DNA from 3 places in the Psychrobacillus sp. FJAT-21963 genome. Region 1 is predicted to be linked to each of the others. Evidence: riboswitches for the same ligand, from Rfam matches in the RefSeq annotation. Region 1 holds a riboswitch; each other region holds the start of a gene.

Region 1 (8,184 bases):
ATGATGTTACCATGTGTGCCGATAACAACATTTTTTCCTTTGTATTCATCTAGAACTTGCATGGTTGCTGTAATCCCTCTTTGTTGTGCTTTTTTATTCGACTCACCACCATCAAAAAAGAAATCAGGGTTTGACCATACTTTTGTTATAGCCTTATTAAAATCTTCTACAGGAAGTAAAGACAAAGTGCGTTCTCTAAAATCTTTATTAATCTCAATGTTACAGCCAAGGTACTCGGAAATACCTTCAACTGTTTGAATCGCCCGTTTATATGGGCTAGAAATGACAAAGTCAATGTTTTCTAGCTTTAATCGTTCGGTTACTAACTTTGAGTCTTCTTTACCTCTGACTGATAGTGGTCTTTCAAGTTCATTAGTCGTATATGTAGAGTGCGCATGTCTAACAAAATATAAATTTGTAATCATAATTTTCACCTCTTAATTTGTACGTAGAGAAAATATACCTTTCACAAAAGGTTCTTTTAAATTTGTATACGTTGTTATATTTATACTTTTTCTTTCAGCTAAAGCTACTTTTAACTTTTTATATTCATCTCTTGCCTCATCTATTGTATTTAAGTAGTCTCTAAAAAAAATTAGGTTTTTCCAAAGCTCTTTGTCGTAATCGACTAAATGGATATAATGTGTTTTTACTTTGTATGTATCATCTATAAATTTTGCTAATACAATTTCTCCCGGCCTTTCCACTCGCAATGGAAGAAAACCAATACTCTGGAGAGCTTTCATCATGTTGTTATCTATATGTTTTGTATCTTCAATGCCGATTAAAATATCGATGATTGGTTTTGCCACCATATCTTTAATTGCCGTACTACCAATATGTTCGATCCGTTTTGTTTCCAATTTAGTTACCAACATGATCTCTTCTTTAACTCTATTAAATTCTATATTCCATTCACTCGTATAATTATTTAATTTTACTTCATCTTTAGATAATCCTAGCCTCATGAAAAACTCTCCTTTTTCATAAAATTACCCCTCTTACATATTCTTCAAGAGGGGAGGATAATCCTTTATTTTACTAATAGTTCGTCTAAAAAGGTAACTAAATCTCTTTGATTTTCTGGTGCAACACCATGTGAAACAGGATAGTTCTTAAAGGTAACACTTGCTCCCTTTTCTAAGAAATAGTCTCTACTAGCAGTTCCCCATTCAAATGGAAGCATATTATCAAATTCGCCATGAGATATAAATGCATTTAATTTATTTACTGGTTGATGTGTATACTCATCTTTCACAAACAACGGAATATAGCCACTTAGTGCAACAATTCCTTTTATTTTATCACCCATTACTAATGCTAATGATTGAGTCAATATAGCACCTTGGCTAAAACCAAGAAGGAAGAGCTTATTTGAATCAATCGAATGATTATTAGTTATTTCTTCGATAAATGACTGAAGATCTTGTACTACCTGATCAAAGACTGCACGATGAGGTTTTCCGAGACCCTCTATCGTGAAAAAGGCATATCCAGGTGATTGAGAAATTGGCCCACGTATACTAAATATATGGCATTTCTCCTTTAAGTTAGAAACGAGTCCAACCAAATCGTTTTCATTACTTCCCATTCCATGCAATAAAAATAATGCTGGATATTTTTTATTCTCATCTAAAATTTGTGGAGAACTATGAATATAAGTAAAATTTGAATTCATTACTTCTTATCCTTTCTTTTAGGTATCGACAAAGTAGTCCACTTGTCTTCTGGTGTAACTTGTTTGGCTATATATATTACCTGTCCCACATGAATTGAAATATGTGTAATACTCCGAATGATTGCTTCCAAAACAGTATGTGGTTTATTGCGAATATAAATAGTTTGAAGTAAGTGTTTTTCTTCTATACTGTCTATCGCTTTGAAAAATGCATTACACCCATTTTCCCACACTTTAAGCAACTCTTCCCGTGATTCTATCGTACTTTCGAATTCACTATCACGATCTCTGTCTTTTTTTTCTCCATCAGTTGATAAAAAGTCTGTCCAACGAGAAATTAAGTTTCCACTCATATGCTTCACCAGTACATCTACACTATTTGATTGTTCGTTTGGTGACCAAAAAATGGATTCTTCCTCCATTTGCATGATCGCTTTCTTTGTATCACTTTTCAATTCCTCCAATTTTGACCGTATATTTCGAATAAAGTCAGCATGAAAATTAGTTGAATTTGACAATCTAATCATCTCCTTTAAAACATAGTTCAATAAATATTATGAATCTCCTTCCCCATTTCTTTTAATAAACCAAAATTCTTTGAGTAAAAGGTCATTATTGGTAATATTATACTAGAATATATAGAAGAGGAGTTGTTTTTACTACTATGAGTAAAAAAGTAGAAATTGGTAAAACCGGATTATTTGTAAATCCCGTTGGACTTGGAACAAATGCAGTTGGTGGCCATAATTTATTTCCGAATTTAAATGATGAAACCGGAAAAGACATTATGCATACAGCACTTAATCATGGAATTAGTTTTCTAGATACTGCCTTTATTTACGGCATCGGAAGATCAGAAGAGTTAATTGGGGAAGTATTAAAAGAAACGAAGAAACGTAGTGAAATAATTCTTGCTACTAAGGGCGCTCATAAAATGACCGGTGAAACAGTAGTCATTGACAACTCACCTGCATTTTTAAGAGAAACTGTGGAAAACAGTTTAAAACGACTTCAAACGGACTATATTGATTTATTCTATATTCATTTTCCCGATGAAAACACACCAAAAGCTGAAGCAGTTGGTACTCTTCAACGTTTAAAGGATGAAGGAAAAATCCGTGCAATTGGAGTATCCAACTTTACTTTAGAACAGTTAAAAGAAGGTAACCAAGATGGTTATATTGAAGTTCTTCAATCTGGATATAATTTATTAAAACGCGATGCAGAAAAGGATTTGCTTCCATATACAAATGAACGTAATATTTCCTTTATTCCTTATTTTCCGCTTGCTTCGGGCTTATTAACAGGTAAGTATGATAAAGGCAGTACTTTTAGAGAAGGTCTCACAAAAAATCCGTTATTCCAAGGAGAAACATATATTAACAACTTAGATAAGGTAGAGCAGCTTCGCCAAATTGCTAATGATAAAAATGTAGGTGTTTCTAATATTGTGCTTGCATGGTATTTAACGAAAGAAAATATTGATGTTATTATTCCAGGGGCTAAAAAACCTGAACAAGTTATAGATAATTTGAAAACTGTAGATGTTCAATTAACTAAACAAGAAATAGATAGAATTGACCAAATATTTCATTAAATAAATAGAACAAGAGGCTGAACGAAAGAAAAATCTTTCTCAGCCTCTTCTGAATTATTCCCATTCGTATGGCGTTTCTTGATAGACATAATAATTTAACCAATTAGAAAACAATAAATGAGTATGCGAACGCCAAGAATTTAATGGTTGTGTCGAAGGATCATTATTAGGAAAATAATTTTCAGGAACATCGATTTCAATACCTTTATTCACATCCCGAGCATATTCTTCCGCTAAAGTTGTTGCATCATATTCTAAATGACCAGTAATCATGATATGCTTTTCGTCATTTGATATTACAAGGAATACCCCTGCATCTTCAGAATTTGAAAGCAGATTAAGTCTGGAATCAGTTATTATTTCATCATATGAAACAGAAGTATAACGAGAAACGGGCGCATAAAACTCGTCATTGAAACCACGGACTAAATTCACAGTTGGATCGGATAAACGGTGAGAAAATACACCAAAGCATTTCTTAGACAATTCAAATTTACCAATTCCATAATGATGATAAAGTGCAGCTTGTGCACCCCAACATATATGTAAGACAGAAGTGACGTTTGTTTTCGACCAATCCATTATTTCTGTCATCTCACTCCAATAATTTACATCTTCAAAATTCAAATGTTCAATTGGTGCTCCAGTAATAATCATCCCATCATATTTGCGAAGTTTAATCTCTTCAAAAGTAGTATAGAAAGTGTCTAGATGCGTTTTACTAACATTTTTGGATTCATGTGTAGCAGTATTCATAAATGTAACATTCACTTGTAATGGTGTATTACCTAATAGTCTTAGTAGTTGTAATTCCGTTTTTTCTTTTTCTGGCATTAGATTTAATATAATTATGTTTAGAGGACGGATATCCTGAGCAATTGCGCGCTCCTCGTCCATGATAAAAATCTTTTCTTTCTTCAGCAATTCAGCTGCTGGCAATTGTTTGGGAATCTTAATTGGCATACATTTCTCCTCTTTTCCGTAAAAATAAAAACCCTCTCTTCTAATAAATAAGAAAAGAGGGTAAGCAAATGCTCTCAGTTCTTATCTTTCAAGATTGATATCTTGTAGGAGTTAGCACCTTTCTGACATGTGTCAGAGGTTGCTGAAGCTTCACAGGGCCATTTCCCTCTGCTTCTCTTGATAAGAGTATATTATTTGTTATTCTACTACATTATTTTATATACTATCATTTTCTGAACATTTAAGCAATGGAATATTATACTTTAAAACGATTCACTGCTTCTGCTAATTTATCGCTAAGTTCTGTTAATGTTTCAGAAGCATCTGCAACGGATTGGATTGCCCGAAGCTGTTCATCTGAAGATGCACTAACTTCCTCGCATGCAGCAGCAGTTTGTTGAGAAGTCGCTGCCATCATTTGAATCGTTTCAACTACTTGTTCTTTGTATTTAAAAACTTGGTTAATTTCGTTGGAAACCTCATCAATAGAGGATTGCATATTCTCCATTAAATTTGAGATTTCACTAAATGTTATTTCCGTATCAGTAACTACTGCCCCTTGTATACGGAAAGTTTCCCTAGTTTCAGTCATTTGTTGGCTTACTAAAACTGATTCTTTCTGTAATTCAGTAATAGTCTTTTTAACATCTTCAGTCGCTCTGGCTGATTGCTCAGCAAGCTTTCTTACTTCCTCTGCTACTACCGCAAAACCTTTTCCATGCTCACCAGCTCTTGCTGCTTCTATACTTGCATTTAATGCAAGTAGATTTGTTTGAGCAGAAATCTCCATGATGGTTTCCATAACCCCTCCAATGGCTTTTACTTTGTTTTCTAAAGTATCGACTACATCAGACATAGACTTTAAATTGGACTCCCAATTGTTAAAGGATGATTTAAGTTCACTCATTTGTTTTTGGCCATTTGCATTCATTTTATTTGCTTTCGTAGCAATATCAGTCATTACAAGCGATTTTTCATTAATTAAATTAATTTGATTACTTAAATGTGAAGAGCTATCTGTTACTTCTTCCGCATCTTCAGCAGATTTTGAAGCACCTTCAGCTATTTCACCCACAGCTACGGATACTTGTTCTGATGATGCAGTTGTTTCCTCTGCAACTGCACTAAGACTTTCAGAACTTACTTGAACATTACTTGCAGATTCTTTTACTACTTGAATAATTTCATGCATGCTCTCAGTCATTTTATTGAAATTTTTAGCTAATTGTCCAATTTCATCGGATGACTTTACGTTCGCGTGAACAGTCAAATCTCCTTCTGCAACCGAATCCATTAGTTTTTTTAATTGATCTATCGGTTTTAAAGTGTGATGGGTAGTGTAATATAGCACAATAAACATCAGCACTAATATAGCAGCAGTAATAAATAAAATGAGATTTCGAATACTATCAGCTGTTTGATTAACTTTTTCTTGCTCGTATACTGCACCTAGCTTCCAGTTCAAATCAGGTATTGTCGTAAATACAGTAACCGTTGAAAGTCCTTCGGAAGTATCTGTGACTACTCCTTCATTTAAAGAACTAGAAAATATTTTATTAATATAAGCATATTCGGACAAATTTTCACCAAACATGGTAGGATGGACAATTGCTGTGCCGTCGTTCTCCACGATAATCGGAAAACCTTCAAATCCTAACTCATTAGATGAAATTGTTTCTGTTAACTTCGAAAGTAATATATCAATGCCGACAACTCCAACAACTTGACCATTCTTAAGTACTGCTTTTGCACCAGAAATTGCATATTCTCCCGTTGCAGCATCTAAATAAGGTTTGGACCAACTAAAATCATCTTTATTGGCTACCGCATTTTTATACCAATCTCTAGTTGTTGCGTCGAAATCTTTCCCTAAATCAGCTTCAGGTATTATTTCAATATGCTTGTTCGGTAATGCATAGTAAACGGAAGCAACCGCGTCGTACAACGTTGTAAACTCAGTAAATTTAGAATCTAATTGTTTCTCTAGCTGTGAAGCAATGATTGCATCTGAAATACTAGATTCCGTTTGAAAATCCACCACTTCCTTTGTAGTGGATATTTGTATAATACCCTTTTCATAGACACTGAGATAATTTTGAATGGAAGAGGACATTTCGTTCACTAATACATGACTTTGATCAGTTAAACTTTCTTCCGTTTTGTCTTTAATCGTAAAAGTACTTATGAAACTTAATGCAGACATACTAATTACAATTAAAATCATTACAGTAATAATAATTTTCCATTTGATAGAAATTTTCATATTTCATCTACTTTCTGTTTTTTTAAAGATATAATCGCCTTAATAAGGATAAATTTACTATTTCAAAAACTAGGACATAGTATATCTTTCTGATTATATCGGCTAAAAACGAGAAAGTTAATATTAAATTATTAATTTTATAGGAACTATCACACATTTATTTGGAGTTAAGCGGACTTGATAATCATGAATATTTTCATTCTTGTCTCTCCAACCAGATCTCTATTAATTTTTCAAGTTTTTGTTCCTTCTCGTCAATCGACAATAATAATTTTTCATAATCATTCCAGTCCTTCTGAATATCCTTTTCTTTCTTTAGTTTACTTAGTACGTTTTCCAATTCTAAAATTTGTTCTTCTGTTGATTTTTCTTTTTTATCTCTACTTTTATAAGTTCTTACCTTTTCAACGTATTCTGCTGTGTTGATTGACTCCTGTTTTACTAGTAGCTCGTTCCATTTCCCTCGAGCCCAATTATAAGGCCCTTCAAAAGTTGTCATATTTCCTGAATCGAGCCAAACTGTACGATGAAATAACTTATTTAAAAAGTATCGATCATGAGAAACGCATAGAATAGTTCCTTGAAAATCTTCTAGAGCATCTTCCAATACTTCTCTCGATTCAATATCTAAATGGTTTGTTGGTTCATCTAATATCAACAAATTTATATCTTGGTGCATTAGTTGAGCAAGACGAAGACGCATACGTTCTCCTCCACTTAAATCCCCAACTCGTTTAAAGACATCAGGACCATAAAACATAAACTTAGCTAAAATATGCCGTGCTTCTGCTTCAACAACACTCACTTCACTTCTAAATACATCTATTAAACGTTCTTTTGGATTCAATATTTCAAAGTGTTGTGAAAGAAATCCGATCCTAACATTACTACCTATTCTAGCATTTCCTTCATCAGCCAAAGTTTCTCCTAGCAATAATCGTAAAATTGTTGATTTTCCAGTTCCATTTCTACCAACGATCGCAACTCTTTCTTTCCAATACACATACAAATTTGATTTATGAAGCAAAACCTTATTGCCAAATGATTTAGAAACGTTATCCATTATGACAACTTCTTTTCCACTTCTAGATGCAGCTTCGAATGATAAACTCATCTTTTTAGGGTCGATAATTGGTTTTCTCAGTTTTTCCATTCTTTCCAATGCACGTTCCATGTTCCTAGCTTGCCGATGAAGACCTGGATTTGGAGGAACAGCTTCATTTGCCCACTGTCTTAACCGTTTAATGGCTTCCTTCATTTTCTTTATCTTTTTTTGTTGTTCCTCATATTCTTGAAATTCCCGCATGAGTCGTTCTTCCTTGTTAACAATATAAGAAGAATAATTACCATGGTAGAGAGTTAGTTCACCATCCTCTAAATCAGCTACTTTTGTAATTACTTGATCTAGGAAAAATCTATCGTGCGAAATAATTACAACTGTACCTGTGTAGTTAACTAAATATTGCTCCAACCATTCAACTGCGAATAAATCTAAATGGTTTGTAGGTTCATCTAATAACAGTAAATCAGGCTGTGATAACAATAATTTACCAAGCATTATCTTTGTTTGCTCTCCTCCACTTAGGTTTGAAAAAGATTGATGAACAAATGAAGATAATTGTAAACCCTGGATGACTTTATCTATTTCTGAATCCAAAGAATAACCGCCCTGGTTAGTAAAGT
Region 2 (8,184 bases), on a different contig from region 1:
TCACACCTAATAAACGCATTCGAGCTCCTTGCCAGTCCATATATCGATCTTCTTTTCCCGTCAGATGATGTATTGCAGAGCAAAGCTCATCTAAATCCCAAAAATCACCACTAATTAATACGCCCGTCATATTATCCGTGCTTTTTAACGCAAGCATATTCTCCACCTCCTAAGGTTCTATTACCTTTTTGGTGAATAGTTAAGCGTAGAAAACAATTCTTTTTTCTCTAAATCGGTCAATTCTCTCCATTCTCCAATAGATAGACCTTCTAATGTTATATTCATAATACGAATACGTTGTAATCTCTTCACAGTAAATCCTAGTGCAGAACACATTCTTCTTATTTGTCTGTTTAAACCTTGTGTAAGAGTTATATTAAAAGTATTTTGACCAACTTTTTTTACTTTTGCGGGTAGTGTTTTCGTTCCTAAAATATTTACACCAGAAGCCATTTTTTCAATGAATGAATCGGTTATTCTTTCATTTACAGTAACAATATATTCTTTTTCATGTTTATTTTCAGCCCGTAATATTTCATTCACTATGTCTCCATCATTCGTCAGCAAAATTAATCCATCCGAATCTTTATCTAAGCGACCAATATGAAAAATACGAAGTGGGTGATTGACAAAATCGACAATATTACCTTTTACGTGACGTTCTGTTGTGCTGGTGATACCGACCGGTTTATTCAAAACGAGATACACTAATGGTTGTTCAACGGCAATCGGTTTTCCGTCTACACGCACGTCGTCTCCAGCTTCCACTTTACTTCCAAGTTCAGCCATCACTCCATTGATAGTTACTCTACCATCTGTTATCCATTTATCGGCACCACGTCTTGAGACAATTCCAGCTTCACTTAAAAATTTATTAATGCGCATCCTAAAACACCTACTTTTCTTGTTAGAATGATTATAACAAAACTTGAAACTATTTTAGAGTAAAGCGCGTAAAAAAGAAAAGGAGTGATTGACTATGACGATTAATCAAAAAATAGAAGAGACATTCAACACTTTAAAAAAATTATTAAGCTGGGGTGTTGATAAACGTGTCACTCTCTCGCTTGCTGGTTATTATGTGACTCTAGATAAAGAACTAAATGAAAGTAGATTCAAGGAAATAGAGATCGTTATTAAAAAGAAAGCGGGTATATTCTCTCCATTACGTTCTCACTTAAACCCGCTTTTCATTGCTACATTAGATGTAGCAGGCCAAGAGCCACAACAAGCTGTAGATTTATTATTAGAGAAGATAGAAGCATTAAAAAACTCTTCATTTAAAGTAAATAGTTATACCTATTTAGCAGCGTTATTGATGTCAGATGACAAAGTAAACTGGGCAGAGGAAATGGAACGGGCTAAACAGCTAATGGCAGATATGAAAAAGCACCATCGGTTTTTAACATCAACAGACGATTATCCCTATGCCATGTTTTTAGGGAAATTAAATGGAGATACCGCTGTCCGTGCAGAAACGATGAATCGCTACTATCAGGAGCTTAGAAATTATAAATTCTACTCCGGAAATGAACTACAATGGATGTCGCAGGTACTAACGTATACAAATGCTGAATATGAGGAAGACTTGGTGAAACGTGCAGTCATTATTCGAGATGGATTAAAAAGTGTAAAGATAAAAACATCAGCCCCTCAATATCCTATGATTGGATTTATGGCTGCACTGAAAATGAATGAAGAACAACTAAAAGCAATAGTTACAACATATGAATCACTAGCGAGTATGAAACTATTCTCTTGGTATAAGGATAGTGCTCTATCTATCGCTCTTGGATGGGAAATGAGAGCTTCCAAAGACACTTATGCTACAGCGGCCATCTCAATGGCAACATCGCTTGAAATGCTACTTCAAGCACAACAGGCAATGATGATTTCAACGATCGCTGCTTCAAGTGCCGCAGCTTCATCTTCGAACTCTGAATGATCTTCATGCTATACTATAACTGATATGCTTTACGAAAAAACGATAGAGCAAATAAAGAAAATTTTGAGGAGTAATACATGATGAACACAAATCCAATGAGTCAATCTAGAACTATACAAACCCACTTGATCCTTCCGCCTGATACAAATCATCACCAAACTATTTTTGGTGGACGGGTACTTGCATTTATCGATGAGATCGCAGCGATTTCGTCCATGAAGCATGCGCAAGGTGCAGTGGTAACTGCTTCAATAGACTCTGTTGATTTCCTTTCTTCTGCAAAAGTAGGGGATGTATTGGAGTTAGAGGCTGTTGTTTCAAATACAGGCCGTTCATCTATGGAAGTTTATGTTCGCGTGACGTCAATGAATTTAATAACTGGAGAAGAAAAACTTACAACGGAGTCTTTTGTAACAATGGTTGCAGTAGATGAAAATGGTAAGCCTGTTTCGGTACCAGGTATTCATCCTGAAACAGAAGAAGAAACTCGTTTATTTGAATCAGGTCCTGCTAGACGTATCCATCGTAAACAGCGATTAGAGATGAATTACTAATTGATAAGGATGTGAATATATGCTTAAACAAATAGATGAATTTTATAAGTATATTATGATCACGCTGCTCGTTGTATATTTAATAAACTACGCGTATTTTGGCGAGGTTACTATCACATTCACAATCATAGCACTTGCTATTGTTCTTGAAATAATTAGGCAAAGACACCATATTAAACAGCTCACCTATGCACAGCTTTCTATTATTGGAGTAGTGCTTATAGCGGGTATTGCAGGTATTATTTATTTATTTGTCTTATTCAGCATTTTTATAGTTCCTCTAAGTTTACCAACCGCAGTAGAGGACCTATTACTAATTGCTTTTGCGCTTATTAGTTTATATGTATTAGGATATTTCTTGAAAAAATTATACGTTCGTGCAATTGAAAAACACTAAAAAACCTTTAGAAGTCCCTTAAAATAGGTCTTCTAAAGGTTTTTTTCTTTAGATCAAGATTTAATCCCTTACTTTGAAATGCTTTATCATAATGAAACCATTTCAAATGTTCATTCGTAAGCATAAAAGAAGGAGTGATGGGCTATGCAACATATATACGAACGTGCTGCAAAATATACAAAGCAAGGATCTACACTAATATTTGGCCTATACATAGTTTTAGTAGTTATTTTTAGAGATGTACTGTTGTACGATTTTGAGACTCATTTTTTAATAGGATTTACGGTTTTTATATTGTTTAGTACTTCATTTGTCATTCAAAATGCTGCAGACAAATTACCGAAAGAGCAGCAAATAGATAGTGAATATTATTCTGCTGAATTTCCCATAAAAGAACTTAATTTTCAAAGGGATGTATCTTTTATTCCAGTTACCTACTTAGTTTCAGGAAGAGGAGAACGTTTATATAAGATTGAACCTGCTAAGGAACATGGAGTTAAGAAGATGCTATTGGCATTTGAGATATTTCAAAAGGGAATGTTAATACCCATTACATACCATTTAAAAACAATGGATGATAGCATAGTTAGTCAATTCACTTTGAAAAATAAATTAAAATTTATGCAGATAAAAGTTTATGACCACACAAAAAACCATCTATCCACTGTTGTCATGCCTCCTTTTTCAGTTAAAAATAGAGCCATTATTTTTAATGCGAACAATGAGAAGATACTGCAAATGGAAGCAAAAAGTATGTATGGAGATATTGATGTCGATGATTCCAATGGAAAACGGTTAGCTACGTACCGTTTTGGAATTTTTCCATATGCAACTCATCCTGCATTTGAAATACAAGCAGTAAACGTGCATGTGTCGCTTGCACATGACTTGACCCATGCTCAAAAACTCACTTTTACTGCATTATTTTACTATTGGACCGGTAACGTAAAATAAAAAAGGAGCTGACATTAAGATGTCAGCTCTTTTTTAGTTTTTAAATAGAGAAAACCAGCCTTTAAATTTAAACCAAGCAAGCATGGAAAGAGCAATAACAACGATCAATCCCATCACGACAAAATAACCATATTTCCACTCTAGCTCAGGCATATACGCAAAATTCATTCCGTATACTCCTACGATAAATGTCAATGGTATAAAAACGGTGGATACGATCGTTAAAATCATCATAATCCGATTCATTCGACTAGAGTTAATCGACATATGACTGTCTCTAATATCTGCAGTAAGTTCTCGATTAGATTCAATCATTTCCGTGAGCTTTAGCAAGTGATCATAAATGTCTCCAAAATATGCACGTTCAGAGTGTTGTAAATTTATTCGTTCGGAATTCATAATACGGTACAATAAATCCCGCATAGGTATCACTGTTCTACGTAATCTAAGCAAATCACTACGTAAGTCAAAAACTTGATCTATAGATAAATGTCTCATATCTGAAGAAAGCTTGTCTTCTACTTCATTCAAATAATCCTCAATTTTATAGACGATTGGAAAATAAGCATCCACTACTTTATCGACGATATGATAGGTTGCATGCATCGCCCCACGTTCCCAGCCTTCTGAATTTCGAATAATGCGTTCTCGTGCTTGAGCCAATTCATGCATAGGTGGAAAGTGGAAGGTGACAACATAATCCTTTCCAACAAAAATATCTAGCTCTTCCGCTTCTAACGTTTCTTCATTAATGGTATGTAGAACATAAAAAGCATACCCATCATAATGGTCTAACTTTGGACGTTGAAGTCTTAGTAAACAGTCTTCTATTGCTAGCGGATGGAAATGGAAAAAAGAGCTAAGAAGATTCTCTTCTTCTTGAGAAGGTTCTCCAATATCAATCCAATACCATTCAAACGTTTTATTTTTAATATCATGGAGAGGAAAATCACATATTATTTCGTGATCGGTTGTAATGCCCATCGTTTGAATCATATCAAAACCTCACTTTTACATTGAATGCATGTTGCCATTATCTCATATTCGCATACTTCCATCAAAACACACCTCATAATATTTAACCTATAAATTATTTATAATGACTGGAAAAGTTTGATTAAATAAAAAATAGTATTGACATATATAATTTCTATCTGTATAGTGGGTATTAATCAAATATAACAACTTTCTTATCAAGAGAGGTGGAGGGACTTGGCCCTAGGATACCTCAGCAACAGGCATTTTTGCACTGTGCTAATTCCAAAAGCTTTTAGGCTTGAAGATAAGAAGAGAATAATCACTTTAACGACGTGTAAACCTCTTCTTGTTTCTAAGAAGAGGTTTTATTTGATTTAAAGAGCTATATGGAAAGAGTTTTGGCTTTGGTTTCACCTCGTTCACTTCAGTTACCCATTCGTAAGAAGTGCATCGAGTTAAATATAAAACTTCTTTTTTGAAGATCCCATTTGATCAATAGAGAAAGAAAGTATTTATTTTACACCACACAGAGTTTTGAACTAATCAACCCCCTTGTCTATATACTGGCAAAGGGGTTGATTAGTTATTCGGGTTAATTTTTATTTGCAATTAACTGAGGTGTTTGTCTAGTTTCTATAGCCTGCTTTTGCATTTACTAATATAAGTGCAAGAAGGAGGTGAATTTATCGTGAACCAATATCATCATAGACCTTGTCATTCATGCCATCAACCTCAAGTATCCCCATGGCAACAACCACCTGCGCAGCCAATTGTATGTCCACCGCAATATCGTGTACGTGATTCCTTTATACCGAGAATGCAACCTGTAATTCATCCAATCGTTAATGTGAATCGCGAGCATATTGTAAATGTTCCACAGCATTACTTTACAGAGACTAATCGAAACGTAGTTGTGAATCCACCCCTACAAGCATACCCATATCCGCAAGGAGGATTCCAACAAGCATTCCAACGTCCTTTCTTCGGTCCTCGTTACTAAGGATATTATTGTTTTAACTGCGACGACCAAGTGAAACGGCGCAGGAGCAACGAACTTAACTGCGACGAGTAGCTACCGCAACGCAGGAGCAACGAACTTAACTGCGACGAGTAGCTATGCTACGCAGGAGCAACGATCTCAACTGCGACGAGCAAGTGAAACGGCGCAGGAGCAACGATCTCAACTGCGACGAGTAGCTACCGCAACGCAGGAGCAACGATCTTAACTGCGACGAGCAAGTGAAGCGGCGCAGGAGCAAATGCCTTTTTTAAAAGCGCATTTGCTTTTTTTGTGTGTAAAATCCTTAATCTATTACCTTGATTTAAATTTTTTGTTAATGTTCGCATTACTCACCGAATCCGTGTATTTACCAAAAAAAAGGGCATTATAAATATTTAGACATATTGTAATTTTCTATATATTTTGATAAAGTTATATTTATTTTGATGGGTGAAATGATTAAGGGGGATGGAAATGAAGCTTTTTCTTTCAATTGATATGGAAGGAATCACAGGTTTGCCGGATCATACTTTTGTGGACTCCGGTAAGCATAATTATGAACGTGCTCGCCGTATAATGACACAAGAGGCAAATGCAATTGTAGAAGGTGCTCTATCTGTAGGTGTAAAAGAGATTTTAGTTAATGATAGTCACTCTAAAATGAATAATATTTTAGTAGAAGAGTTGCATCCAGAAGCTTCTTTAATAACGGGAGATGTGAAGCCGTTTTCGATGGTGCAGGCATTAGATGAATCTTACCTTGGTGCAGTATTTGCTGGTTATCATTCGAGAGCAGGACAACCTGGAGTAATGAGTCACTCAATGATATTCGGAGTTAGAAATATGTATATAAACGATGTAGAAATTGGTGAACTGGGATTAAATGCTTATGTAGCAGGGCACTTTGGTGTACCAGTTATTATGGTTGCAGGCGATGATGGTGCGTGTAAAGAAGCTGAGGCACTGATTCCTGGAGTTGTCACTGCAGTAGTGAAAGAGTCTATCTCAAGATCAGCGGTTAAGACATTGCATCCACAAAAAGCACATGCACTATTGAGAGAAAAGGTAGCTGTAGCGATTAGTAATAGAGATCAAATCAAACCGCTCACCCCTCCTAAAAATCCAACATTACGTATTGAATTTGTTAATTATGGTCAAGCGGAATGGGCGGCACTTATGCCTGGTTGTGAAATTATAGAAGGAACGACAATAGTTAAGTTCGAGGCAAAAGATATATTAGAAGCATACCGGGCGATGCTTGTAATGGTAGAGCTAGCAATGCAAACGAAATTTTGTTAAGGGGGGAGTTTGCTTATGGCGAAATATATTATTAAACGTTTTATTATGATGATTGCTACGATTCTTATCATTGCTACCGTAACCTTCATATTAATGCATTCGGTTCCAGGGTCTCCATTTGAAGGAGAAAGGACATCTAATCCTACGATTCAAGCAAACTTAGAAAAGTTTTACAAACTTGATGAACCGATGCATGTTCAGTATTTGTATTATTTAAAGTCGATTGTGACATTTGACTTTGGACCATCGATTAAAAAGCCGAATGACTCCGTAAATGAATTACTTGCAAGGGGATTCCCAATATCTTTTGAGTTGGGAATGGTTACGATACTAGTCGCTTTAATATCTGGAATTATCTTAGGGACGCTTGCTGCACTCCGGCACAACGGAATAATTGACTACTTAGCAATGACTTTTGCCGTTGTAGGGATTTCTGTCCCGAATTTCGTGCTAGCAACCTTACTTATTCAACAATTGGCAGTAAACTTGGAGTGGTTTCCAGCGGCTACTTGGAGCAGCCCGATACATATGATATTACCTACTTTAGCTCTTGCAACAGGTCCTACAGCAATAATTGCACGATTAACGAGATCTAGCATGCTCGAAGTATTGACTCAGGACTATATAAAAATGGCCCGGGCAAAAGGTCTTTCACCGGTGAGAATTGTCGTGCGACATGCGTTAAGAAATGCCCTTATGCCGGTTGTAACTATTTTAGGGACAATGCTTGCTGGTATATTAACAGGGACTTTTGTTATTGAGCGGATATTTGCCATTCCAGGAATGGGAAAATACTTCGTAGAGAGTATTAACAACCGAGATTATCCGGTTATTATGGGGTCTACCGTTTTCTATAGTGCGTTTCTCGTATTCATGTTATTTCTTGTAGATATTGTATACGGATTTCTAGATCCACGAATAAAATTACACCGTAAAGAGGGGGATGCGTAATGACAAACCCACAAAATGTGGTTTCCCCACAAAATGTACAGGACGAGTGGTTTAGACCAAAACCAAAAAATCAAGAAAAAGCGGAGGCTGTTGTAAGGCCGTCGTT
Region 3 (8,184 bases), on a different contig from region 1:
TAATAGATGTTGTTGTACCACGAGTAAATATTATTTCTTTTGTAGATTTAGCATTAATGAAATTTCGAACTTTTTCTCGTGCACCTTCGTAACTTTCTGTGGCACGATTCCCTAATGTATGCACACCACGGTGAACATTTGAGTTTTCGTATTCATAATACTTTTTAATCGCTTCAATAACTTGCACTGGCTTCTGTGAAGTGGCACCACTGTCTAGATAGACAAGTGGATGACCATTGATTTCTTGATTTAATATGGGAAAATAGCTTCGAATCTCTTTGCTGAGCATTAGCGAACTTTCCTTTCAATAACCTCCGTCAGCTGTTTCTTTACGCCTTCGATAGGTAATTCATTTACTACTGGAGCAAGGAATCCATGAATAACTAGACGCTCTGCTTCGTGTTTAGAAATACCACGGCTCATTAAATAGTACAACTGAAGTGGGTCTACTCGGCCAACAGAAGCTGCGTGACCTGCTGTTACATCATCTTCGTCGATCAATAGAATTGGGTTGGCATCTCCACGTGCTTTTTCACTTAACATGAGTACACGAGATTCTTGAACTGCATTGGATTTTGTAGCACCATATTCAATTTTCCCAATTCCATTAAAAATAGATGATGCCTCATCTTTCATAACACCGTGTTTTAAGATATGTCCATCCGAATGTTTTCCCCAATGAATAACTTTTGTTGTGAAGTTTTGTTTTTGTTTCCCACGACCTACAACAACCATTTTAACACGACCTTGCGAGTTATCCCCAACTAAATGAGTTACGCTCTCGGAAATCGTATCGCCATCATTCATCATACCTAGTGCCCATTCAAGAACAGCATCACGGCTAGTGACACCACGACGGTTTACATACGTAGTGAATCCTTCTGCAAGAACATCCACTGTACCAAAAGTTACTTTTGCATTATCCTTTGCAATAACTTCTGAAACAATGTTAGCTAAGCCATTTGTATGTTCAACAGTCGATAGATAATTTTCTACGTAAGTGACAACACTATTTTCATCCGCAACTAATAACGTATGGTTGAAAAGAGATGCTGTATTATTATCGTGTAAATAAATTACTTGAATCGGTTCTTCCACCACAACATTTTTAGGTACGTATACGAATACTCCACCATTTAAAAGTGCTGCATGTAGTGCTGTGAGTTTATGCTCATTTACTTTTACGCCATCTGTCATAAAATACTTTTGAACTAGGTCGGCATTTTCACGGATCGCTGTAAAAATATCTGTTAAAATAACACCTTTTTCTTTTAGTTCATCCGATAAAGAAACAAAAGCTGGCGTATTATTATGTTGAATATAAATATTTTTTTGCTCTTCTGTATTAACAAGTACTTTCACTTCTTCTGGTAATTCATCTAAAGAAGTGAAAACATTGCTCTCTACAGTATGTGTAGGGAATTCAATGAAATTCCAGTTATCGATTTTTGTTTTATCTGGCTTTGGCATTGGAAGTGATTCAAGCTCACCAAAAGCTGTTAGACGAATATCTGTCATCCAGCTTGGCTCTTGTTTACTTTCTGAAAAGGAGCGGATATCCTGCTCGGTTAATGCCAATTTTGTTTCAACCGTCATGCTGATTCGTCCCCTTTCTTATGCTTCTTGTCCAACTGTCTCGTCTTCAATTCCTAACTCTTCTTTAATCCAGTCATATCCTTGTGCTTCAAGTTTTTGTGCAAGCTCAGGACCACCAGATTTCACTACACGACCTTGCATCATAACATGTACATGGTCAGGAGTAATGTAGTTAAGAAGACGTTGGTAGTGAGTGATCACTAGACTTCCGAAACCTTCTCCACGCATCTCGTTAATTCCTTTTGAAACAACTTTAAGTGCATCGATATCTAGACCAGAGTCAATCTCATCTAAGATAGCAAATTTTGGTTTTAACATCATTAATTGAAGAATTTCATTACGTTTTTTCTCCCCACCAGAGAATCCTTCATTTAAATAACGTTGAGCCATATCTAAATCCATTTCTAAAAATTCCATTTTGCTGTCCAATTCACGAATGAATTTCATTAATGAAATTTCATCGCCTTCTTCACGACGTGAATTGATAGCAGAACGTAAGAAATCGGCATTAGTTACTCCAGTAATTTCACTTGGATATTGCATAGCTAAAAACAAACCAGCTTGAGCACGCTCGTCTACTTCCATTTCTAATACATCTTCCCCGTCCAATTCAATTGAACCTGAAGTTACTTCATATTTTGGATGGCCCATAATAGCAGATGCTAAAGTAGACTTACCAGTACCGTTTGGACCCATAACTGCGTGAATTTCGTTTGTATTAATAGTTAAATTAACACCCTTTAATATCTCTTTACCGTCTATAGCAACGTGTAAATCCTTAATTACTAAAGTTGACATGTAATAACCTCCATTAAGTAACTTCGAATGGTTTACCATTCTAATTTATTATCATTCTAATCTTAACCCAAAGTCTATTGCCATGCAAATCTTTTGAAATACTTTCTCTTTAGGTTTATAAAACTATTGTATTTCTTGTATTTTACTTTCTTATCTATGCAAATTCATACAAAGTACTATTCTTTGCTAATTTTCAATAAGCTGCTCCAAATGAGAATGGATTTCACTATGAATATAGTGTTTAACCCAAAAAATCCATGGAGAATAAGTTTCTCCATGGATTTTTATTATCTTTTATTAACCTCGAAAAGATTGAGCATCAATTTTCGCGACTAGTTGGACACTTTTCTCATGATCTCGCTGTCTACGTTGTTCAACCATCAGTCGTAAATCCTGACTATTTCGTAATTCGGTATATCCGAAACCGTGAACTCCTCTAAACGCGTGGTCCATTTGTTCTGTGTAGGGCAACTCTTCTAAATTGATAATGAATCATTCCTTTCGATTTTTTAAAACTTACAATACTTACATACCCATGATAACATACCTTCAAACATTTTTTTCTTCAGAAAACTTATTTACTATTATTGCCAGTGCTCCATCACAAGGATTTATACGGTCACGAAACCCTTCTATGCGGTCAGAAATAACTTTTCATATTTACAAATGATTTCTCTACAATAAAAAAGCAGACACTTAAAGTGCCTGCTACGTTCTAAATTATTATTTTACTGGAACTACAGATCCGCCCCACTCTTCAACGATGAAATCTTGGATTTCTTTAGAGTGTAAAACGTCTACTAGAGCTTTGATTTCTTTTTTATCTTCATCGCCAGCTTTAACTGCAATGATGTTTACATATGGTGATTCAGAGTCTTCAATAGCAATAGAATCTTCCATTGGGTTAAGTCCAGCGTCTAATGCATAGTTTGAATTGATTAGTACTGCATCGCCTTCTTCATTTTCATACAGTTGCACTAATAATGCAGCTTCATAGTTAGCGTCAAATTCAAGATTTTTTGGATTCTCTACAATATCCGTTAATTCAGCTGCTGTTTTATCAACACCTTCAGCTAATTTGATTAAACCTTGAGCCTCTAACATTGCTAATACACGACCATGGTCTGCAACAGAGTTACTCATTAAGATCGTTGCACCTTCTGGTAATTCTTCAATAGAACCATATTTTTTAGAATATAAACCGATTGGCTCAATATGGATTCCACCTGCATTTTCAAAATCGTATCCAAATTCTTCTTTTTGTCCTTCAAAATAAGGGATGTGTTGGAAGAAGTTAGCATCCAAGTCTCCTGAATCTAAATCTTGGTTTGGTAAAACATAGTCTTGGTAAGTTTCGATAGTAAGTTCAATACCTTGTTCTTCTAATAATGGTTTAGCTTGTTCTAATATCTCAGCATGAGGAACGTTTGAAGCTCCTACTACTAATTTACTATCTTCTTCTTCTCCACCACAAGCAGCTAGTGTTAATGCACTAACGGATAATAATGCTCCTGCTAAAAACTTTTTCATCTAATTTCTCTCCTTCTCTAATTCCCCAATTTTATATGTGATCGAGTTATCTCGTTAACACCAGTTATCTCTTGTCTATCTTTGTTGTTATCGCGTCGCCAATCCATTGAATAATAAATACTACAATGAGTATTAAAATGGTTGCAACAAGCGTTACATCTTCTCTACTGCGTTGGAACCCATCTAAGAATGCTAACGTACCTAAGCCGCCTGCACCAATAATTCCCGCCATTGCCGTATATCCAACTAGTGATATACAAGTAACTGTAATACCAGAGACTAATGCTGGCATCGATTCTGGTAATAAAACCTTCCATATAATAGTAGAAGTTTTAGCCCCCATCGATTTAGCTGCTTCAAGCACACCTTTATCTATTTCTCTTAATCCAATTAAAACCATTCGTGCATAAAATGGAGCAGCTCCAATAACAAGAGCTGGAAACGCAGCATTTGGTCCACGAATAGTACCTAAAAGTAATTTCGTAAATGGAATAAGCAATATGATTAAAATAATAAATGGTATCGATCGAAAGATATTAGTAAATGCTCCCGTCAACCAATTTGTTAGTTTATTGGCCCATGCTTGATGCGGACTTGTTAAAAACAAAAGTAATCCTAGTGCAAGACCAAATACAAATGTTAATAAAGTAGAAACTGCAGTCATATAAAGAGTTTCCATTGTCGCTTCCCACATTTTTGGCCAATCAACATTTGGAAATAAAGTATTAATCATTGTTGATCACCTCTGTGTGTACTTTTTGTTCGTGAATAAATAGAATTGCTTTATCGATTGCCGATGCATCACCGTCAATCTGAAGAATCAATGTTCCATAAGCTCCACTTTTCGTATGTGTAATATTTCCTTGAACTATATTCAATTCCAAATCAAATTGTTTAATGAGTCTAGATAGAATTGGCTGTTCCGTTTGGTCTCCAACAAAAACAAGCTTGATGAGTTTGCCATTTGGATATAGTTCTTGTAAATTTTGAATCGTCTGCTGAGATTGATTATTTTCAGAAACTTGCGTAACAAATCTCTTTGTTATGGGCTGTTGGGGATTTTGGAAAACTTCCAGCACGTCCCCTTCCTCTACCACATGTCCGTTCTCCATTACTGCTACTCGATTACAAATCTTTTGAATAACCTGCATTTCATGCGTAATTAGTACAATGGTCAAACCTAATCTTTCGTTAATACTAATCAGTAAATCTAATATGGAATCCGTTGTTTCTGGGTCAAGTGCAGATGTAGCTTCATCACAAAGCAACACTTCTGGGCGGTTTGCTAATGCTCGAGCAATTCCTACCCGTTGCTTTTGGCCACCGGATAATTGAGAAGGATAATAATCTCCTCGGCCTTCTAAACCTACTAACTCAATCAATTCTTTTACACGAGTAGCTCTTTGTTCTTTAGGTACTCCTGCGATTTCCAAAGGAAAAGCTATGTTTTCTGCAACAGTTCTTGACCACAAAAGATTGAAATGCTGAAAAATCATGCTTACTTTATGTCTTACTTGTCGAAGCTTACCTTCTGAAATTGATGTAATTTCTTTATCATTTACAACAATTTGTCCTGAAGTCGGCTTTTCTAATCCATTCAACAATCTGATTAAAGTACTTTTTCCTGCACCACTATATCCAATAATTCCAAAAATCTCACCTTGCTTAATTGTAAGATTTACATTGTCAACAGCTACAATGGTACCTTGCTTCGTACTAAACTTTTTTGAAATATCTTTCAAGCTAATCACGTAAATCTTCCCTCCTGTATAGATAGTACTATTACTATCAAAAAACCCCTTCTGCAAAAGAGCAGAAGGGGTGTATGTTATCATTCAAAATAACAGTCATCCATTCTCTCATTTTCCAAAGCATTTTTTACGCTTTGAGTGATTTGGCACCATTTCATTTACATGACGGTTGCTGGGTTTCATCGGGCACTTCCCTCCACCTCTCTTAATAAGAGCGACACTATTCAATTGTTATCAATAAATCGAATTCTATCATGATAATTCGGTGTCGTCAACACTTTTTATAACATCTAAAAGATAAGGAATTGATTGGAAAGCATAAACCTTTTTATAAACAATTCCTTCTTTTGCAATTAAAAGACATGGCACACTTTCAATTTCATAATCCATCGCTAAATCTTTCATATAATTTATATTTGCCTGTCCAACTGGAAACTGTACAATTTCTTTAAGTACCTTCATCATTTTAGAGGCAACTTGGCATGTCCCACACATTGGGGTGTAAATATATAAAAGAGAAAGACTAGGAGCATTTTTAGCTTGCTCCCATTCCTCTCGAGACCATTCATTCACAAACATCATCCTATGTTAAAAATTCTTTTTTCACCTTAATCTTAGCACGTTGTAAGATAGAAGCCAAAACATCAAGCGGGGTATTTGCAACTTCACCATATACAGGATTCGTATATAGATGAATTGCTTCTGGATATACCTTTCTAACTACCGATCGTATTTGTTCTCCTGATTTATCGGAGTCTAAAAAAGCATATATGGGCAATTCTTCTAAAGGACTTAAGATTTCTTCTAATTTAACATTAGAAATAGTGCCATTCGTACAAACAATTTCAGTTGCTTCAGCAAGAATGGTTAAAAGTTTCAGTTTATCTGATCTACCTTCAACAAGAATTACTTTTTCACTAAATACCTTAGCCATCAGCTTCTCTCCCAGCACATTATATATACTAGTATATGAAAAAGCGCCAGTAAATAACCGGCGCCTTTTTAAATCCATTATTCTTGAATTAACTCTTCGTATTGTTCTGCAGATAATAGTGCATCCACTTCTGCTACGTCAGAAGGCTCAACTACGATCATCCATGCATTTTCATACGGAGATTCGTTTACATATTCAGGGCTGTCTTCTAAATCAGCGTTTACTTCTACTACTTTACCGCTGATCGGAGCATACAGTTCAGAAACAGTTTTAACTGATTCTACACTTCCGAAAGGATCTCCAGCTTTAATATCGTCTCCTACTTGTGGAAGCTCGACAAACACGATATCCCCAAGTTCTGATTGTGCAAAATGTGTAATTCCAATACGTACTTTACCGTCTTCTGTTTTTACCCATTCATGCTCTTCTGAGTATTTTAATTCTTTAGGTGTGCTCATGTTATACCCCTCTCAAAAAAATATACATTCCTCTATAATATTCACACATTTCAATTGTAAAAACAAGCAACTTTATATGCTTTTCCAAATATGTTCAAACTCTTCTTCTTTAAAACCTAGCGTCAAATGCTCTCCATCATATACAATTGGTCGCTTAATAAGCATTCCATCTGAAACGAGCGTTTCGATTTGTTCTTTTTCTGTCATATTTGGAAGCTTGTCCTTCAATTGCATTTCTCGATATTTAGTACCACTTGTATTAAAGAGCTTCTTTATATCTGTATTTGTATTTACTAATATCTCTTTTATCATTTCTTTTGATGGTGGGTTTTCCACTATATGATTATCCTCAAATTCCACTTGATGATCTTTCAGCCACTTACTTGCCTTTCTACACGTGCTACATTTGGGATAACCAAAAAATTGAATCGTCATTAAAATCACCTTTTTCTTCTTATCATATACAATACTATTGCACAAAAGCAATGTTCTTGTGTAACGAAAAGAATCCAGTTTTACAACTAATGTTAGCATTTTTCCAACTAAACGAATGTTTATTCCAACTAAAGCTTCAGTATTTCCAACTAAACAGAAAAACCTGTTCATCAAGTGAAATGCCAACCACTCGGACGTGCGCTTGCCGCACGCTACGCATGAGCCACCGCAGGATGAGTCGTTCGTTTCACTCACTCCCACATCCTTATGCGGAGTCTCATTCTTCGCGCTCATGCGGCGTGTAAGGCGCACATCCTGATGACCCCTGCGGATATAGGGTTTGGAGAAGCGTCCGCTCGACTCCTGCGGGAAAGCGAGACAGACGAGACCCTGCAGGAGCGTAGCGACGAAGCGGCTTGTCGCTCGCCCGCGGAAAGCGAGCGGTAAGCTTCGGAAAATCTGATCTACCCCCCTAAATAATAGACAAAGGCAGTTGGAATAAGCTATTCCAACTGCCTTATATTCAATCTGAGCCGATTTTTTATGCTTGGCTCTTTCATTTAATTAAACAACAAATTTTTCAGCCTCAATTAACTTAACAGAAGCTTCACGTTTCTTCGCAATCACATTATACGGAGTATAGCGAGTTAGTTTACGAAGTGCAGATATCATCATTCGTAAG

What was found. A riboswitch is a leader RNA that binds a small molecule or an ion and turns the genes downstream of it on or off. The one in region 1 is predicted to bind S-adenosylmethionine.
Region 2: another riboswitch for S-adenosylmethionine. It lies ahead of AN959_RS21545 (hypothetical protein); the one in region 1 lies ahead of metA (homoserine O-succinyltransferase).
Region 3: another riboswitch for S-adenosylmethionine. It lies ahead of AN959_RS17790 (methionine ABC transporter ATP-binding protein); the one in region 1 lies ahead of metA (homoserine O-succinyltransferase).

Annotation. Positions count from the first base shown of each region.
Region 1 covers NZ_LJIY01000002.1:482,809-490,992, reverse strand. Annotated here, with positions in the region: gene AN959_RS08265 (histidine phosphatase family protein) at 1-425, opposite strand, end outside; gene AN959_RS08260 (GrpB family protein) at 438-968, opposite strand; gene AN959_RS08255 (alpha/beta hydrolase) at 1,034-1,678, opposite strand; gene AN959_RS08250 (DUF1572 family protein) at 1,678-2,196, opposite strand; gene AN959_RS08245 (aldo/keto reductase) at 2,343-3,275, shown strand; gene metA (homoserine O-succinyltransferase) at 3,330-4,238, opposite strand; SAM riboswitch class I at 4,317-4,425, opposite strand; gene AN959_RS08235 (methyl-accepting chemotaxis protein) at 4,495-6,501, opposite strand; gene abc-f (ribosomal protection-like ABC-F family protein) at 6,698-8,184, opposite strand, start outside.
Region 2 covers NZ_LJIY01000005.1:81,500-89,683, reverse strand. Annotated here, with positions in the region: gene AN959_RS12870 (hypothetical protein) at 1-157, opposite strand, end outside; gene rluF (23S rRNA pseudouridine(2604) synthase RluF) at 181-885, opposite strand; gene AN959_RS12860 (DUF4003 family protein) at 980-1,945, shown strand; gene AN959_RS12855 (acyl-CoA thioesterase) at 2,023-2,499, shown strand; gene AN959_RS12850 (hypothetical protein) at 2,519-2,896, shown strand; gene AN959_RS12845 (hypothetical protein) at 3,041-3,850, shown strand; gene corA (magnesium/cobalt transporter CorA) at 3,884-4,846, opposite strand; SAM riboswitch class I at 5,038-5,139, shown strand; gene AN959_RS21545 (hypothetical protein) at 5,517-5,828, shown strand; gene AN959_RS12830 (M55 family metallopeptidase) at 6,303-7,127, shown strand; gene AN959_RS12825 (ABC transporter permease) at 7,143-8,078, shown strand; gene AN959_RS12820 (ABC transporter permease) at 8,078-8,184, shown strand, end outside.
Region 3 covers NZ_LJIY01000009.1:242,183-250,366, reverse strand. Annotated here, with positions in the region: gene AN959_RS17815 (cysteine desulfurase) at 1-289, opposite strand, end outside; gene sufD (Fe-S cluster assembly protein SufD) at 289-1,596, opposite strand; gene sufC (Fe-S cluster assembly ATPase SufC) at 1,615-2,394, opposite strand; gene AN959_RS17800 (MetQ/NlpA family ABC transporter substrate-binding protein) at 3,118-3,924, opposite strand; gene AN959_RS17795 (methionine ABC transporter permease) at 3,989-4,657, opposite strand; gene AN959_RS17790 (methionine ABC transporter ATP-binding protein) at 4,650-5,675, opposite strand; SAM riboswitch class I at 5,781-5,890, opposite strand; gene AN959_RS17785 (thioredoxin family protein) at 5,928-6,248, opposite strand; gene AN959_RS17780 (toprim domain-containing protein) at 6,259-6,609, opposite strand; gene gcvH (glycine cleavage system protein GcvH) at 6,687-7,067, opposite strand; gene AN959_RS17770 (arsenate reductase family protein) at 7,140-7,502, opposite strand; gene AN959_RS17765 (acyl-CoA dehydrogenase family protein) at 8,067-8,184, opposite strand, start outside.